DNA from 2 places in the Saccharopolyspora sp. 6V genome. Region 1 is predicted to be linked to the other one. Evidence: riboswitches for the same ligand, from Rfam matches in the RefSeq annotation. Region 1 holds a riboswitch; the other holds the start of a gene.

Region 1 (7,836 bases):
CTCGGGCAGCAGCGAGTACGGGTCCGGGTCGATCGGGCGTTGCAGGCTCATTCGTCTCCTCCTCGGCGGGTGCGGCGGGGTCGGACGATCTTCGGGATCGTCCGGTCGCAGCCTAGTGGGGCCTGCGCGGGCGCGTGCGCGGCCTCGCGCGCGGGGCGATCCGCGCCACTCCGTCACCCCCTTGATGCAACCCGTGCAAGCGTTCACTTGATCGAGTTATTGTCGCTGCCCGCCAGGCTCGGGATCATGGTCCGGTGCGCGCCGATCTCCACGTCGGCGACCGCGGTCGAGCGGATCCGGGACAATTTCGGGCGGACGTCCCACAACGACGATGACCGGTTCTTCGAGCGGCTACCGGAAACCGCTCGGAAGCCGAATGCGAGAATCGGTCGGCCGGATTCGGAACAGCAGGGGAAACCGCCCCCGAAACCGGTGGTGCACCTGTCCAATGCGCCGTCGTCGCCGGTACCGGAAAAGTCCGGGTTCCGCCGATGCCGGCCCAGGGATGTCGATGCTGGGGGATAGCGCAGTCATGCCGGGAAATCGCCACACTTCGGTCCGTTCGCGCCAGGTGGCCGCGGAACTCCGCCGCCACCGCGAGCGCGCCGGGCTCAGCTGCACGGCGGCGGGAGCCCGGCTGGGCGTCTCGGGCAGCAAGATCAGCCGGATCGAGACCGGCGCCAGCGGGGTGCAGCTCGACGACGTCACCGCGCTGCTGCGGCTCTACCAGGTGGGAGAGCGGGAGCGCACCGCGCTGGTGGAGCTGGCGCGCAACGCGGGCCGCTCCGCCTGGTGGCAGCGGCCGTCCGCGGCCCCCGCCCGCTGGCGGGATTTCCTCGACTACGAGAGCAAAGCGGTCCGGATGCACAGTTTCGAACCGATGCTGATCCCGGGCCTGCTGCAGACCGCGGAATACGCGCGGGCCGTCATCTCGGGGATGGAGCCCGGGCGTTGCGAGGACGAACTGGACGATCTGATCGCGACCCGGATGGCGCGGCAGATCATTCTGAGCCGTTCCCGCGCGCCGTTGTTCCACGCGGTGCTGGAGGAATCCGCGTTGCGTCGCCCGATCGGCGGCCGGGGAGTGATGAAGCGGCAGCTGCTGCACCTGCTGGTGATGATGGAATCCGATCACGTCTGCCTGCGAGTGGTGCCGCGTTCCGTGGGCGCCTATCCGGGATTGCAGGGGTCATTCCTTCTTCTGGAATATGACGGAGAGCCGGACGTGGTGTACGTGGAGAACCAGCACGGTCCCGCATTCCTGGATTCCGAGCGGACCGTGAGTTCCTACCGGGAGGTGCTGCGGGACATCGTGCGGCTCGCCCACGCCCCCGACGCGGCGGGCGACCTGATCCGCGAGGTCCTCGCCGAGCACTGACCGCGCTCGTGCGCCGGAAATCCGCTCCGCTGCCGGTTCGCGCGGCGCCGGGGACTACGCCGGTCCGGTGATCTTCTCCGCCGCGCGGGTGACTCCGAACCGGCTGCGGCGGGCCGAGGAGAGGGGCGCCGAAGGGGGGCGGGTGATCCGGTGGAACTGCTGGAGCGGGTCGCCGCCGTGGCCCGCAGGCTGCGCGAACACCGGCCGGTGCCGCCCGTGCGACCGTCCGAAGTGGACTTGGTCTGATGCTGCCGCCGAGCGGTTTTCTCCCGATGTATCACCTGATCAGGTAACGACGTTCGGCCGTTGTGGACGATGACCGGGCCGTGATCGGCTCCCTCCGCGACACTGGCACGAGCCGGAGGCGGGCCGGTCACCCCGACCGCGCCGCAGGGGCTCCGGGGGATGGAGAGCAGCGGGATGACACGCACACGGCGGACCCACACCCGGTGGTGGTCGGCAGGCGGAACACTCGCCGCGGCCGCGCTGGCCACTGTCGCGATCACGACCCCCGCCGGGGCCGGGACCGCCGCCGACGAGCCCGCCGCCGCGCCGATCAGCACCCGGATCGTCGGCGGCGAGTACGCCAGCACCAGCGAGTACCCGTGGGTCGTGTACCTCACCGACTCGGCGGGCAACCAGTTCTGCGGCGGCACCATCGCGGCCGCGAACAAGGTCATCACCGCCGCGCACTGCGTCACCGGGGGTGCGCCGCCGGAGATCACCGTCGTCTCCGGCCGCGACGACAAGAACAGCGACGAGGGCACCGAGACCGCCGTCCGGGACGTGTGGGTGCACCCCGACTTCCAGAACGCCAGCAGCGGTGCCGACGTCGCCGTGCTCACGCTGGACCGCGACGTCACCGCGACCCCGCTGCCCATCGCGACGGCGGGTGACCTCCCCGAGTACCGGCCGGGCGGAGCCACCACCGTCCTGGGCTGGGGGACCACCACCGAAGGCGGCTCGCCGTCCAGCACGCTCCGCCAGGCACACCCGCCGATCACCAGCGACCAGGACTGCAGCCGCGCCTACGGCGGGCAGTACGACCCGCGAGGCCAGGTGTGCGCCGGGCTCCCCGAAGGCGGGGAGGACAGCTGCCAGGGCGACTCCGGCGGACCGCTCGTGGCCGGGGACAAGCTGATCGGCATCGTGTCCTGGGGCAACGGCTGCGCCCGCCCCGGCCAGCCCGGCGTCTACACGAGGCTCGGCGCCTACCACGACGAAGTCCAGGCCCAGCTCCGCTGATCCCCCCACCACCGAGGCGCACGGCCCGTTCGACCGCACCGCGCGGTCGAGCGGGCCGTTCTGCTGCGGGGTCAGGCCGCGACGAGACCCGCGGAGATGGTGAGGAAGGCCGCCGCGCTGATCACGTCCAGGGAGCGGGCGAAGCGCGGGCGGCGTAGCCGGTCGGCGATGCGGGCCGCGCCCAGCACGATGGTGACCTCCCAGATCGCCGCCAGCACCAGGAACACCGCGCCCAGCAGCACCAGTTGCAGCGTCGGGTTCGCCGCCGAACCCACGAACTGCGGCAGGAAGGCCAGGCTGAACAGCAGCATCTTCGGGTTCGTGATGTTGCTCAGCAGGCCTTGCCAGAACGGCCGGGTCGTGGCGCCGCCGCCGGAGAGGCCGTCGCCGGTCTCGGCGCGGGTGAGCCACAACCCGCGCACGATCATCGCGGCGAGGTACACCAGGTACGCGGCGCCGGCCCACTTCAGCGCCGCCAGCACCGCCGGGTGGCTGGTGATCACCGCGCCGAGCCCGCAGATCACCAGCGCCACCTGCAGGATGCTCGCCGCGTGGATGCCCGCCAGCGCTCGCAGCCCGGCGCCGATCCCCTGCCGCAGCGACGTCCGCAAGATCAGGAACGCGTCCACCCCGGGCGTCAGCACCACCACTGCGCTGGCGAGCAGGAACGCCGGCAGGGTCGTGGGGTCCAGCAGCATGACGAGTTCGCTCCTTGCCTGGTCGACGCGCGCGCGGAGGCGCCGGTGAGCGCGCGGCCCACCGGTCGAGGTTTCACCGGATCGGGGGTGATCTCGGTTCCGCGTCGTCGCGGGCACCGGAGATCTTGACTGAGTGGGCGGGACGAACCATCTCCGCCGAAGCAGTGATCCGGATTTTTTCCCGCCGAAGTCCATCTTAACGAAAAATTATCATGAGCCGATGTGAGCTCGCCCTCGTCATCCCGGCGTGATCGGGCCGCTACCGTGTGCCGCCGAACGACGCCGCACGTCCAGGAGGCAGCCGTGCCCGACCGATCCAGCCCGCTCGCCCGGATCGCCGCCGGAGGCGCTGCCGCCGCCACCGCGGCCACCGCCGCGCTCGCCGCACCGGCCGCCGCCGGCCCCGCGCAGGAACGCGTGCTCGGCGGCACCGACGAACGCGCGGCGCCCTGGGCGGTCGCGCTCACCGACCAGGCCGGGCGCCAGTTCTGCGGCGGCACCCTCGTCACCGAGATCAAGGTGGTCACCGCCGCGCACTGCGTGGACGGCCACGACGCGGCGGAGCTGCGCGCCGTCACCGGCCGCCCCGACCTGCGCACCACCGGCGGCGCCGACACGCCCGTCGGCGACGTCTGGGTGCATCCCGAGTTCCGCGACGTCACCGGCGGGCACGACGTGGCGGTGCTGACCCTGGCCGCACCGGTGCGCGAACGACCGCTGCCGATGGCCGGGGCCGACGAGACCGCCCGCTACCGGCCCGGCACCCCGGCGCGGGTGCACGGCTGGGGGCGCACCACCGAGAACGGGCCCACCTCGGCGACGCTCCAGTCCGTCGAGGTGCCGATCAGCGCGGACACCGACTGCCGCGCCGCCTACCCCGGCTACGAGCCGGGGACGCGGGTCTGCGCGGGCCCGCCCGAAGGCGGCCGGGACGCGTGCGCCGGGGACTCCGGCGGACCGCTCGTCGCCGACGGCAGGCTGATCGGCGTCGTCTCCTACGGCACCGGCTGCGGACGTCCCGGAACACCCGGCGTGTACACCCGGATCTCCGGGGTCGCCGACGACGTCGCCGCGCGGCTCTGAACCCGGCGTCCCGCACCGCGGGACGAGCCGGTGCCACCCGGTGCTCGCGCCGCGGCGGTGCACCGGTCGCCGTGCGCAGCACCGACCCGCCCCGAGGCCCGCGCGCCGGGGCGCGCGGGACGTGGTGTGCGCTACTTCCACCGCAGGTGACCCCGGGTGTCGTAGCCGGAATGTGATATCCCGTTGGGGTGACCCTGCAACCGCTCGCCACCGCCGTCCACCGCGCCTACACGGCCGACCTCGACGCCGAGGACTTCTACCGCATGCTCCGCTTGCGCGTGGACGTGTTCGTGGTCGAGCAGCAGTGCGCCTACCCGGAACTGGACGGCCGGGACCTGGAGACCACCACCAGGCACTTCTGGATCGACTCCGCCGACGGCTACGTGCTCGGCTACCTGCGCCTGCTCGAAGACCCCGACGGCACCTTCCGCATCGGCCGCGTCGCCACCGCCAAGGACGCCCGCGGCCTCGGGCTCGGGCGCAAGCTGATGCGCGCCGCGCTCGCCGAGATCCAGCGCGCGCCGGCGACGCTGTCCGCGCAGACCTACGCGCTGGAGTTCTACCGCGGATTCGGGTTCGAACCCTCGGGTGAGGAGTATCTCGAAGACGGCATCCCGCACGTCGACATGCACCGATACCCGGGTTCGCCGCGCTGAGCGAGCCGCGCCGGTTCCTCGCCCGTCGCGGGGATGCGACGATGCTCGCTGGTCCCAGCCAGGGCAGGTCAGGAAACCGGTGCGACACCGGTGCGGTCGGCGCCACTGTGACCGGGGAGCGGATCTCCCCCGCGAGCCACCGGGCGCTGCCGCCTGGGAAGGCCGGAGTTCCGCGCTGATCCGGGAGCCAGGACACTGCCTCGCCCAGGCGCAGCCGACATCGGGGCGTCCGAGACCCGAGGAAGGAACACCTGGCATGACTGCTCCCGCGAGCCCGCGGTACCCGTTCACGGCCGTGGTCGGGCACGACGACATGCGGCTGGCGCTGCTGCTCAACGCGGTGCACCCGCGCATCGGCGGGGTGCTGGTGCGGGGTGAGAAGGGCACCGCGAAATCGACGGTGGTGCGCGCGCTCGCTTCGCTGCTGCCCGCGCTGGACGTCGTGCCCGGTTGCCGCTTCGGCTGCGAACCGCGGCGACCCGACCCGCGGTGCCCGGACGGCCCGCACGCCGAGGTCTCCGGGACGACGCGCCCCGCGGAACTCGTGGAACTTCCGGTCGGCGCCACCGAGGACCGGCTCGTCGGTTCACTCGACCTGGAACGCGCGCTCACCGAAGGCGTCAGCGCCTACCAGCCCGGGCTGCTGGCCGCGGCGCACCGCGGCGTGCTCTACGTGGACGAGGTCAACCTGCTGCACGACCACCTGGTGGACCTGCTGCTGGACGCCGCCGCGATGGGCCGCGCGCACGTGGAGCGGGAAGGCATGTCGGTGACGCACGCCGCCTCGTTCCTGCTCGTCGGCACCATGAACCCGGAGGAGGGCGAGCTGCGCCCGCAGCTGCTCGACCGGTTCGGCCTCACCGTGCAGGTCGCCGCCTCCCGCGACGTCACCACCCGCACCGAAGTGGTGCGCAGGCGCCTCGCCTTCGAAGCGGACCCGGCCGGCTTCGCCGAGCGGTGGGCCGCCGAGGACGCCGCGCTCGCCCGCCGCATCGCCGACGCCCGGTCCACAGTGGAATCGGTGCGGCTGCCCGACGCCGAGCTCCGGCGGATCTCCGCGCTGTGCGCCGCGTTCGACGTGGACGGGATGCGCGCCGACCTGGTGCTGGCCCGCACCGCCGTGGCGCACGCCGCGTGGCGCGGCGCCGACGAGGTCGCCGAAGCCGACGTGGAGGCCGCGGCCCGGCTCGCGCTGCCGCACCGGCGCCGCCGCGACCCGTTCGACGAACCCGGCGTCGAGGAGGACCAGCTGCAGCAGGCGCTCGAGGACGCCGCCCAGCACGCCGAGCAGGAACCGGCCGACGACCGGAACGCCGGTGACGACCAGGGCTCCGCCGACGACCAGGACTCCGGTGAAGAGCCGCCGGAAGGTCCCGACGACGGCCCCGGCGGAGGCGGCGGTGGCGCGCCCGACGGCGGACCGGACGACGGACCCGACGGGCCCGGCGGCGGCGAAGCCCCCACCCCGCCGGAATCGCCCGCGCCGAACGGCGACGGCGGTTCCCGGCGCGAGGACGGCCCCGGCCAGGCTCCCGCGAACAAGCCCCCGGCCGCGCCCGCGCCCGCGTTCCGCGCCCGGCTGCTCGAAGTCCCCGGCGTCGGCGAAGGCGCCCCCGGCCGGCGGTCCCGCGCCCGCTCCCGCAGCGGGCAGACCGTTCGATCATCCACAGTGGACGGTCATGGCGTGCACCTGCCCGCCACCCTGATCGCCGCCGCCCCGCACCAGCGCACCCGCGGCCGCAGCGGCCCCGGCCTGGTGCTGCACCGCGACGACGTCCGGCGCTCCGTCCGCGAAGGACGCGAAGGCAACCTGGTGCTCTTCGCCGTCGACGCCTCCGGCTCCATGGCCGCCCGCGAACGCATGTCCGCCGTCAGCGGCGCCGTGCTCTCGCTGCTGCGCGACGCCTACCAGCGCCGGGACAAGGTCGGCGTGGTCACCTTCCGCGGCGACCAGGCCGAACTCGCGCTGCCGCCCACCTCCTCCGTGGAGATCGCCGCCACCCGGATGCGCGACCTGCGCACCGGCGGCCGCACCCCGCTCGCCACCGGCCTGCTCAAGGTCCACCAGGTCATCGGCACCGAACGCACCCGGGACCCGCGGCGGCGCCCGCTGCTGGTGCTGCTCACCGACGGCAAGGCCACCGTTCCCGCCGGTGACGGCGGAACCGGGCGCGCTCGCGCGAAGCGGGCGGTGCAGGACTCCATGCGCGCCGCCGGACTGCTCGCCGGGCTCGGCGTCGCCTCCGTCGTCGTCGACTGCGAGCAGGGCGTGGTGCGGCTCGGCCTCGCCGCCAAGGTCGCGACCGCGCTCGGCGGGGCCTGCCTGCGGCTCGACGAGCTCTCCGCCGACGCCGTCGCCGGAGTCGTCCGCGCCGCCCGCGGCACCACCGCCGGCGCAGCTTGATTCCGATTCGATTACGACACCGGCCGGGCGGAGTAGGAATATCCCGATGTAGTTGGTAAGGTGTTCTTCGTCCACCTGACCCCCAGGGGTGGACCACGAAGCGCCCTCGCGCTCCCGATGACCCCCAGGTCGGTCGAGCGCGGGGGCGCTTTCTATTGCTGGGGGGCGTGGTCGTTCTGCTCGGGGGCGGGTGGCGGAACCTCAGCGATTTCCTCGCTGCGGGATCGATTTCACAGGTGGCTCCGCCACATGAGAAATCGCTGTCCTCGCGAGGAGAACGCTGAGAACCCGCGGCGGTGCCGGTTGCGTGCTGGGTCGGCAGCTCAGCGGCTTCGCCGCTGAGAGGAACAACTGATCAACTGATCAACTGAT
Region 2 (7,836 bases), on a different contig from region 1:
CAGCTCGGCGGGCGGGGTGCGGTCCAGCACCGCCTGCCGGACGAAGTCGTGCACGAACCCGATGCCGCCGCCGGTCCCCACCAGGTCCCGATCCCGCAGTTCGCGCAACGCGACGACGGCCATCCGCTGGTGGATCCCGGCCAGCGCCGCGATCAGCTCCAGCCGCTCGCCGGGCAGGGTCGCGACCGCGCGGGCCACCGCCACGCCGCACTCCGACAACCGGTCCAGCAGCGAGCGCAGCACGACGGTGCGGTGCAGCTCGTCCAGCCGTTCCGCGGCGTCCTCCGCGGGCGCCTCCCGCAACCGGCGCAGCACCCTGCCGAGCAGGAACGGGTTGCCGCCGGTGACCTGGGCGCAACGAGCGGCCAACTCCGGGCCGGGCGGCGCGGGCAGCTCGGCGTCGAGGAGTTCGGCTACCGACCCCTCGCCCAGCGCGGGCAGGTCCACGGTGTCGCACCACGGCATCGCCGCGATCTCCCCCAGCGCCTCGCCCGGCGCGGTCCCCCCGGTGCGCTGGGCCAGCAGCACCAGCAGCGGCAGTTCCTCGGCGCGGCGCAGCAGGAAGGCCAGGAACCGCAGGGAGTTCTCGTCGCACCACTGCACGTCGTCGACGGCCAGCACCAGCGGCCCGTCGCCGGTGAGGTCCGCGACCAGCCAGTGCAGCCCGTGCAGCACGGCGTAGGTGCCGGTCGCGGCGCCGTCCCCGGTGCGCTCCGGGGAGAGGGCGGGCAGTGCGAGGCGGGCGCTGCCGGTCGGCTCCGGGTCGTGCACCGGCGCCAGCAGCGCGCGCACGGCCGCGTAGGCACCGGTGCCGGTCTCCGGGCAGTGCGCGAACAGGGTGCGGGTGGCGCGGCCGTCGAGTTCGGCCAGGGCGCTGCACAGCACCTCGGTCTTGCCGATGCCCGCCGGCCCGCGCAGCAGGACGGCCCGGCCCGAACCGCCCCGCGCGGCCCGGGCAGCGTCGGCGATCCGCGCGAGCTCGGGCTCACGTCCGACCAGCCGCCCCGGCGGGCCGCTCTGCACGCCTTGGTCAGCCACCATGCGGGGTTCCTCCCGGTCCGCCCCCCGGCGTACGGAATGCCGAATGCTGCGGGGGGGCGCGCCGGATCTCCTCCGCCACCTGCTCGTCGATGCCGTCATCGGTGATCAGCGTGTCCACGTCGGCGAGGTCGCCGAACCGCGCGAAGTGGTCGTTGCCGATCTTGGTGTGGTCGGCGAGCACGATGGTGCGCCGCGCCGCCGAGATCGCCGCCCGCTTCACCATCGACTCGGCCGAATCCGGTGTCGTGAGGCCGCGTTCCAGGGACAGCCCGTTGGTCGCCATGAACGCGACGTCCACGTAGATGTCGCCGAGCGCGTGCAGCGCCCAGCCGTCCACCGCCGCCAGCGTGCGGCCGCGCAGCCTGCCGCCGACCAGCATCAGGGTGATGTTGCCGCGGCCGGAGAGGGTGAGCGCCGTCGTCGGCGAGTGCGTGACCACGGTCAGTTCCCGGTCGACGGGGAGGATGTTCGCCATCCGCGCGACCGTGGTGCCGGCGTCGAGCAGGATCGCGCCCTCGTCCGGCACCAGTTCCAGCGCCGCTTTCGCGATGCGGTTCTTCTCGGCGGTCATCACCGAGTCCCTGGCGGGCACGTTCGGCTCGAATCCCAGCCGCTCCACGGGGATCGCGCCGCCGTGCACCCTGCGCAGCACGCCGCGGCGCTCCAGCACGGTCAGGTCGCGGCGCACGGTCTCCGTGGTCATGTCGAAGCGCGATGCGAGCGCCGCCACGTCGACCCGGCCTTCCTTCCGCGCCAGCTCCAAGATCGCCCAGTGCCGTTCCTCGGCGTACATCCGCGTCTCGCTTCCCGCCCCCGTGAAGTCCCCGCCCGGCGAGGCTACCGGCGACGATCAGCGCGGCACAATGGCGGGATGTTGTTTCGTGTTGCTTCGAGTGGCATTCGGCGGAACGACCGCCGGTTGCCGTCCACCGGCGCTCCGATCCGGTGATCTTTTCACTCTCCGCACTCAATTGATCACTTTCAGTATACGGTGGCCTGGTGTCAACAGAGGACATTCCGCCGGCGGTCTGGCGGAGCGCGGAAGTCCGCGACGCCCTGGCGGTGCGCGACATCGGCACGGTCTACCGGGTGCTGCGCGAGCACGGCGTCTCGCAGAGCCGCATCGCCCAGCTCACCGGGCAGGCCCAGAGCGAGGTCAGCGACGTGCTCAACGGCCGCGCCGTGCGCAGCTACGAGTTGCTGGCCCGGATAGCCACCGGGCTCGGGATACCGCGCGGCTGGATGGGCATGGCCGGGGAACCGGACCCGGCCGCGGAGGGCACCGATCCGCCCGTCGAGGAGGACGAGAAGGCGAAGCGCCGCCGCTTCCTGTCCTACGCCGGTTCGCTGGTGCTGGGCGCGGAGGTCGACGTGTCCGGCTCCGCCGACCTGTTCGCCGCCGAGCTGCGCCGGTTCGCCGAGCTGCCGCCGACCCCGCCGGGCCGGGTCGGCAGCTCCGACGTCGCGGCGCTCGACGTGTTGATGGGTTCGCTGCGGCAGATAGACCAGCGCTACGGCGGGGTCGGCCAGTACGGCACCGTCGCGGCCGCCGCCCGGCGCGCCGAGCGGATGCTGGAGGCCTCGATGAGCGAGGCGGTGCGCAGCGACCTGCTGGGCGCGCTGTGCAAGCTGCACGCCACCGCGGGCTGGACGGCGGTGGAGAACGGGCTGCTCGCCAGCGGGAACGCGCACTACGGGCGGGCGCTGGACTTCGGCCGGGACGGGGCGGATCCGCTGGCGATCGCGCGGACGCTGTACGCGGCGGGGCGCGCCGAACTGGACTTCGGCGATCCGAACTCGGCGCTGAAGCTGTTCCAGCTGGGGTCGATCCGGGCCGAGGCCTCGCCGCTGGTGAGCTCGGTGCTGCAGCTGAACTCGGCGTGGGCCGCGGCGCGCGGCGAACGCCGCGGCTCGGTGCGGCGGATGCTCGACCAGGGGCGCGCGCTGCACGCCACCGCCGAGATCGAGGCCGACTACCCGATGTTCCGCTGGTTCGGGGAAGCGGACGTGCTGGGCTTGACCGGCTCGGTGCAGCTGGTGGTGGGCGAGCACGAATCCGCGGCGCTGCACCTGTCCCGCGCGGTGGCCGCCCGCGCGCCCGGGGAGGTGCGGTCCGCGGTGTTCGAGCTGGCGAGCCTGGCGGAGGCGAAGTTCGCGCTCGGCGACCACGCGTCGGCGGTGCGGCACGGGCGCCGGGCGGTGCTGCTGGCCGGCGGGGTGCGCAGCGCCCGGCTGCGCGGCAGGCTCGCCGGGCTGCGCCGCCGCTGCGCGGAGCTGGTGGGCTCGCGCCACGCCTGGCGCGACTGCGCGGAGGAGCTGGCGCTCGGCATCGACGGTGTCATCGCACCCCGGCCGGTCCCCCGCTGACGGTGCGGCGGACCTCCGTCGGCGCGGCCGGGCGCGGCGGGAGGAAGTGGCCGTGCGAAAGGAGATCCCGGCGGCACGGGGTGCGCCGCCGGGACCCCGGCTCAGTCCTTCGCGGTGATGCGGTCCGGCGCCGGCGGCACCACGTCGGGGTGCTCCGCCAGGTAGCCCAGCAGCGCGTCCAGGTCCACCGGCCCGCCCGCGACGTCGGTGCCCTCGGTGAAGCCGCTGAACCCGTCCCCGCCGCCGGCGAGGAAGTTGTTCACCGCCACCCGGTACGGCGCGGCCGGGTCCACCGGTGCGCCGTCGAGGGTGAGCCCGGAGACCTTCGACCCGATGGGCGCGGACCGCGAGTACTCGTAGTGCAGGTCCGCCGACACCTGCAGCACGTTCTCGCCCTCCGGGCTCCACTGCTGCTCCAGCACGTCCCGCAGCTGCGCGCCGGTGAGGGTCATGGTCTGCATGGTGTTGCCGAAGGGCTGCACCGCGAACGCTTCGCCGTAGGTGATGACGCCGTCGCCTTCGCCCGCCGGGGAAGAGGCGTGCGGCAGGTCGGCGCGCACCCCGCCGGGGTTGGTCAGCGCGAGCTGCGCCCCCGTGTCGCGGGTGGCGGCGAGCTGCGCGTCGGCGATGACGCTGCCGAGGCCGGATTCCCCGGACGGCGCCGGGGTCTTCAGCAGGTCGCCGGTGGCGGTGCCGACGGCGCGGTTCGCGATCGGCGCCGCCTTCGCGCGGGCTTCCTCGACGAGCGCGGCCGTCTCGGCGTCGGGTTCGACGTCGCGGGTGACGACCTCGTTGCGCGCGGTGCTGCTCTCCCGCACCACTTCGCGGGTGTCGCGGTCGACGCGCAGGTCCAGCACCGACAGCAGCCTGCCGTAGGAGGCGCCTTGCACGAGGGGACGCGGGTCGCCCGCCGGGTCGGTGGCGGTGCAGGTGTACTGCTGGTGGCTGTGCGCGCTGAACACGGCGTCGACCTGCGGGGAGACCTGTTCCGCGATGCGGCTCGCGGGGCCGCCGGGGGTGACCTGGCAGGAGTTCGGGCCGCCGCCGTCGGCTTCGTCGCCCTGGTGCAGCAGCACGACCTGCGCCTTGACGCCGAAGCGCTCCAGCGCGTCGGAGGTGCGGTCGATGGCTTCGACCTCGTCGCCGAACCGGAGTCCGCGCACCGCTTCGGGGCTGACCACGTCGGGCAGGTCCTGCAGGGTCGCGCCGATCACGCCGATCGGCACCCCGCCGGAGACCTGCACGGTGAACGGCAGCAGCGCGGGGGCACCGCCGTCCTCGAAGGTGACGTTGGCGCCGAGGTACGGGAAGTCCGCGCCGGCGAAGGAATCCCGGAACTCGCAACCGTCCTGCGGGTGGCAGCCGCCGGTCTGCAGCCGTTGGAGTTCCTGGTAGCCCTCGTCGAACTCGTGGTTGCCGACGACGTGGCCGCGCACGTCCTGCGAGTTGAGGAAGTCGACGGTGGGTTCGTCGTGGAACAGCGCGGAGTTCACCGGCGAGGCGCCGACGCTGTCGCCGGTCGAGAAGACCAGCGAGTTCGGCACCTCGTCGCGCAGCCGCTGCAGGTGGGTGGCGAGGTAGGCGGCGCCGCCGGCGTCGACGGTCCGGCCGTCGTCGAGCTCGATCTGCCCGGAGGACCCGGTGGGCGGTTCGAGGTTGCCGTGCAGGTCGTTGAAGGTGATCAGCCGGACGTCGGTGGTCGCGGGCGGGTCCTGCGGCGCGGCGCCGGCGGTGGCCCCGGTGGCCGTGGCCGCGGTGGCCAGTGCGGTGGCGGCGACGGCGAGTCCGCGTCGCACGCGGTGGGCACGCATGGTTCGGTCTTCCTCCCAGGTGGTGATCTCGGGAGGCAGTCTGCCCGGACCCGCTGCCGACCACCACCGATTCCGCGTCACACCTCGCGGTCGTGCGGAGCCGCCCGCGGCCGGGCAGGATGCGGCCGAGGAGTGCGCGGACGGCTACCGAGCGCCTCCGCACCGGCACCGCCACGCCGATGATGATGGGGTCCGGATCACCGCCGAACCCAAGATGTAGTGTGGCGCCCGCTGATGGTTCGCCGGTCCGCCCGGCGTGACAACAGGGAACCCGGTGCGAATCCGGGACTGCCCCGCAGCGGTGAACGGGAACGACCGCCGTCACCACCTCCCGGTGGTGCAGCACTGGACGCTCGGCGTCCGGGAAGCGACGGCCAGTAGGCCCGGTGCCGAGCACCGGTCGCCCGTGAGTCCGAAGACCTGCCATCGGTGCGCGCACGAGGGGTGCGCGCCGTCCGGGACCTCGCGGGAGGGTCGTGGGACGAGCGGTGCCGTGCGCGCCGCGGGTCCTGGCGCGTTCCGAGGAGTTCCGGGCAGGTGTCCGAGCTTGCGAGGAGAGAGCCAGTGACCGAGTCCACGACCCGGCCGTCAGCAGCGACCGCGGTGGTACCGGCAGGAGTGCGGGTGCTGCGGCGCGACGGGACCGTTTCCGGTTGGGACGAAACGAAGATCTCCGTGGCGTTGACCAAGGCGTTCCTGGCGGCCGAGGGGGATTCGGCCGCATCGTCGTCGCGGTTGCACCAGATCGTCGCGGAGTTGACGGAGCAGGCGGCGCAGGGCGTGCTGCGCCACGCGGGTACCGAAGGCCTGGTGCACATCGAGCAGATCCAGGACATGGTGGAGCTGGCGCTGATGCGCGGCGGGCACCACGGTGTCGCCCGCGCCTACGTGCTCTACCGGGAGGAGCACGCGCAGGCCCGCGAGGCCGAGGTGGCTCCCGTCGAGGACGCCGCTCCCCGCCTGGAGATGACCGCGCCGGACGGCACCCGGGTGCCGCTGGACTGGGAGCGGGTGTCGACCGTCGTCGAGCAGGCCTGCTCGGACCTCGACGACGTGCACGCCGACCAGGTGCTGCGCGAGGTGCGGCGCAACGTCTACGACGGCATCAGCTCCGCGGAGCTGGCCGAGTCGCTGACGATGGCGGCGCGCACCTTCGTGGAGGCGGAGCCGAACTACTCGCTGGTGACCTCGCGGCTGCTGCTGGACAAGCTGCGTCGGGAGGCGCTGAGCTTCGTCGCGGGCGAGCCGGCCGAGGCCGACCAGGTGCAGATGCGGGACCGCTACGCCGGTTACTTCGCCGACTACGTGCGCCGCGGCATCGAGCTGGAGCAGCTGGACCCGGAGCTGGCCCGCTTCGACCTGGAGCGGCTGGGCGCGGCGCTGGACGCGGACCGGGACATCGCGTTCGGCTTCCTCGGCCTGCAGACGCTCTACGACCGGTACCTGCTGCACGAGGACGGGGTGCGGTTCGAGCTGCCGCAGGCGTTCTTCATGCGGGTCGCGATGGGCGTGGCGCTGCGCGAGGACGACCGGGAGGCGCGGGCGATCGAGTTCTACGACCTGATCTCCTCGTTCGACTTCATGTGCTCGACGCCGACGCTGTTCAACGCGGGCACCACCCGCCCGCAGCTGTCGTCCTGCTTCCTGACCACTGTGGACGACGACCTGCACGGGATCTTCCACGGCATCAGCAACAACGCGCTGCTGTCGAAGTACGCGGGCGGGCTCGGCAACGACTGGACCCCGGTGCGGGGCACGGGCGCGCACATCAAGGGGACCAACGGTTCCTCGCAGGGCGTGGTGCCGTTCCTGAAGATCGCCAACGACACGGCGGTCGCGGTGAACCAGGGCGGCAAGCGCAAGGGCGCGGTGTGCGCGTACCTGGAGACCTGGCACGTGGACGTCGAGGAATTCCTCGACCTGCGCAAGAACACCGGGGACGACCGGCGGCGCACGCACGACATGAACACGGCGAACTGGGTGCCGGACGAGTTCCTGCGCCGGGTGGAGGCCGACGAGCCGTGGACCCTGTTCTCCCCGGACGAGGTGCCGGACCTGCACGACCTGTACGGCACCGCGTTCGCGCAGCGCTACCGGGAGTACGAGGCGGCCGCCGAGCGCGGTGAGCTGAAGGTGTTCCGCCAGGTCCGCGCGGTGGACCTGTGGCGCCGGATGCTGACGATGCTGTTCGAGACCGGGCATCCGTGGATCACCTTCAAGGACCCGTGCAACCTGCGGTCGCCGCAGCAGCACGCGGGCGTGGTGCACTCCTCGAACCTGTGCACCGAGATCACGCTGAACACGAGCAAGGACGAGGTCGCGGTCTGCAACCTCGGTTCGATCAACCTGGCGCGGCACGTCACGGCCGAGGGCCTGGACGTGGAGCGGCTGCGGCGCACCACCCGCACGGCGGTGCGGATGCTGGACAACGTCATCGACGTGAACTTCTACACGATCCCGGAGGCGCGGGCCTCGAACCTGCGGCACCGCCCGGTGGGCCTGGGCCTGATGGGCTTCTCGGACGCGCTGTTCGCGCAGCGCATCCCGATGTCCTCGCAGGCGGCGGTGGAGTTCGCGGACCTGAGCATGGAGCACATCAGCTTCCACGCGATCGCCG

The links. A riboswitch is a leader RNA that binds a small molecule or an ion and turns the genes downstream of it on or off. The one in region 1 is predicted to bind cobalamin.
Region 2: it holds a riboswitch for cobalamin, as region 1 does, so the genes downstream of both, LCD35_RS09430 (ribonucleoside-diphosphate reductase subunit alpha) here and LCD35_RS21320 (putative cobaltochelatase) in region 1, are expected to answer to the same signal.

The regions. Positions count from the first base shown of each region.
Region 1 is NZ_JAIUKB010000112.1:40-7,875, reverse strand. It holds gene LCD35_RS21350 (YbhB/YbcL family Raf kinase inhibitor-like protein) at 1-51, opposite strand, end outside; gene LCD35_RS21345 (helix-turn-helix transcriptional regulator) at 572-1,378, shown strand; gene LCD35_RS21340 (trypsin-like serine protease) at 1,799-2,623, shown strand; gene LCD35_RS21335 (LysE family translocator) at 2,695-3,321, opposite strand; gene LCD35_RS21330 (trypsin-like serine protease) at 3,625-4,404, shown strand; gene LCD35_RS21325 (GNAT family N-acetyltransferase) at 4,593-5,060, shown strand; cobalamin riboswitch at 5,129-5,258, shown strand; gene LCD35_RS21320 (putative cobaltochelatase) at 5,317-7,464, shown strand.
Region 2 is NZ_JAIUKB010000040.1:28,977-36,812, reverse strand. It holds gene LCD35_RS09450 (AAA family ATPase) at 1-1,041, opposite strand, end outside; gene LCD35_RS09445 (DeoR/GlpR family DNA-binding transcription regulator) at 1,031-1,834, opposite strand; gene LCD35_RS09440 (helix-turn-helix transcriptional regulator) at 2,041-3,408, shown strand; gene LCD35_RS09435 (bifunctional UDP-sugar hydrolase/5'-nucleotidase) at 3,510-5,219, opposite strand; cobalamin riboswitch at 5,438-5,662, shown strand; gene LCD35_RS09430 (ribonucleoside-diphosphate reductase subunit alpha) at 5,784-7,836, shown strand, end outside.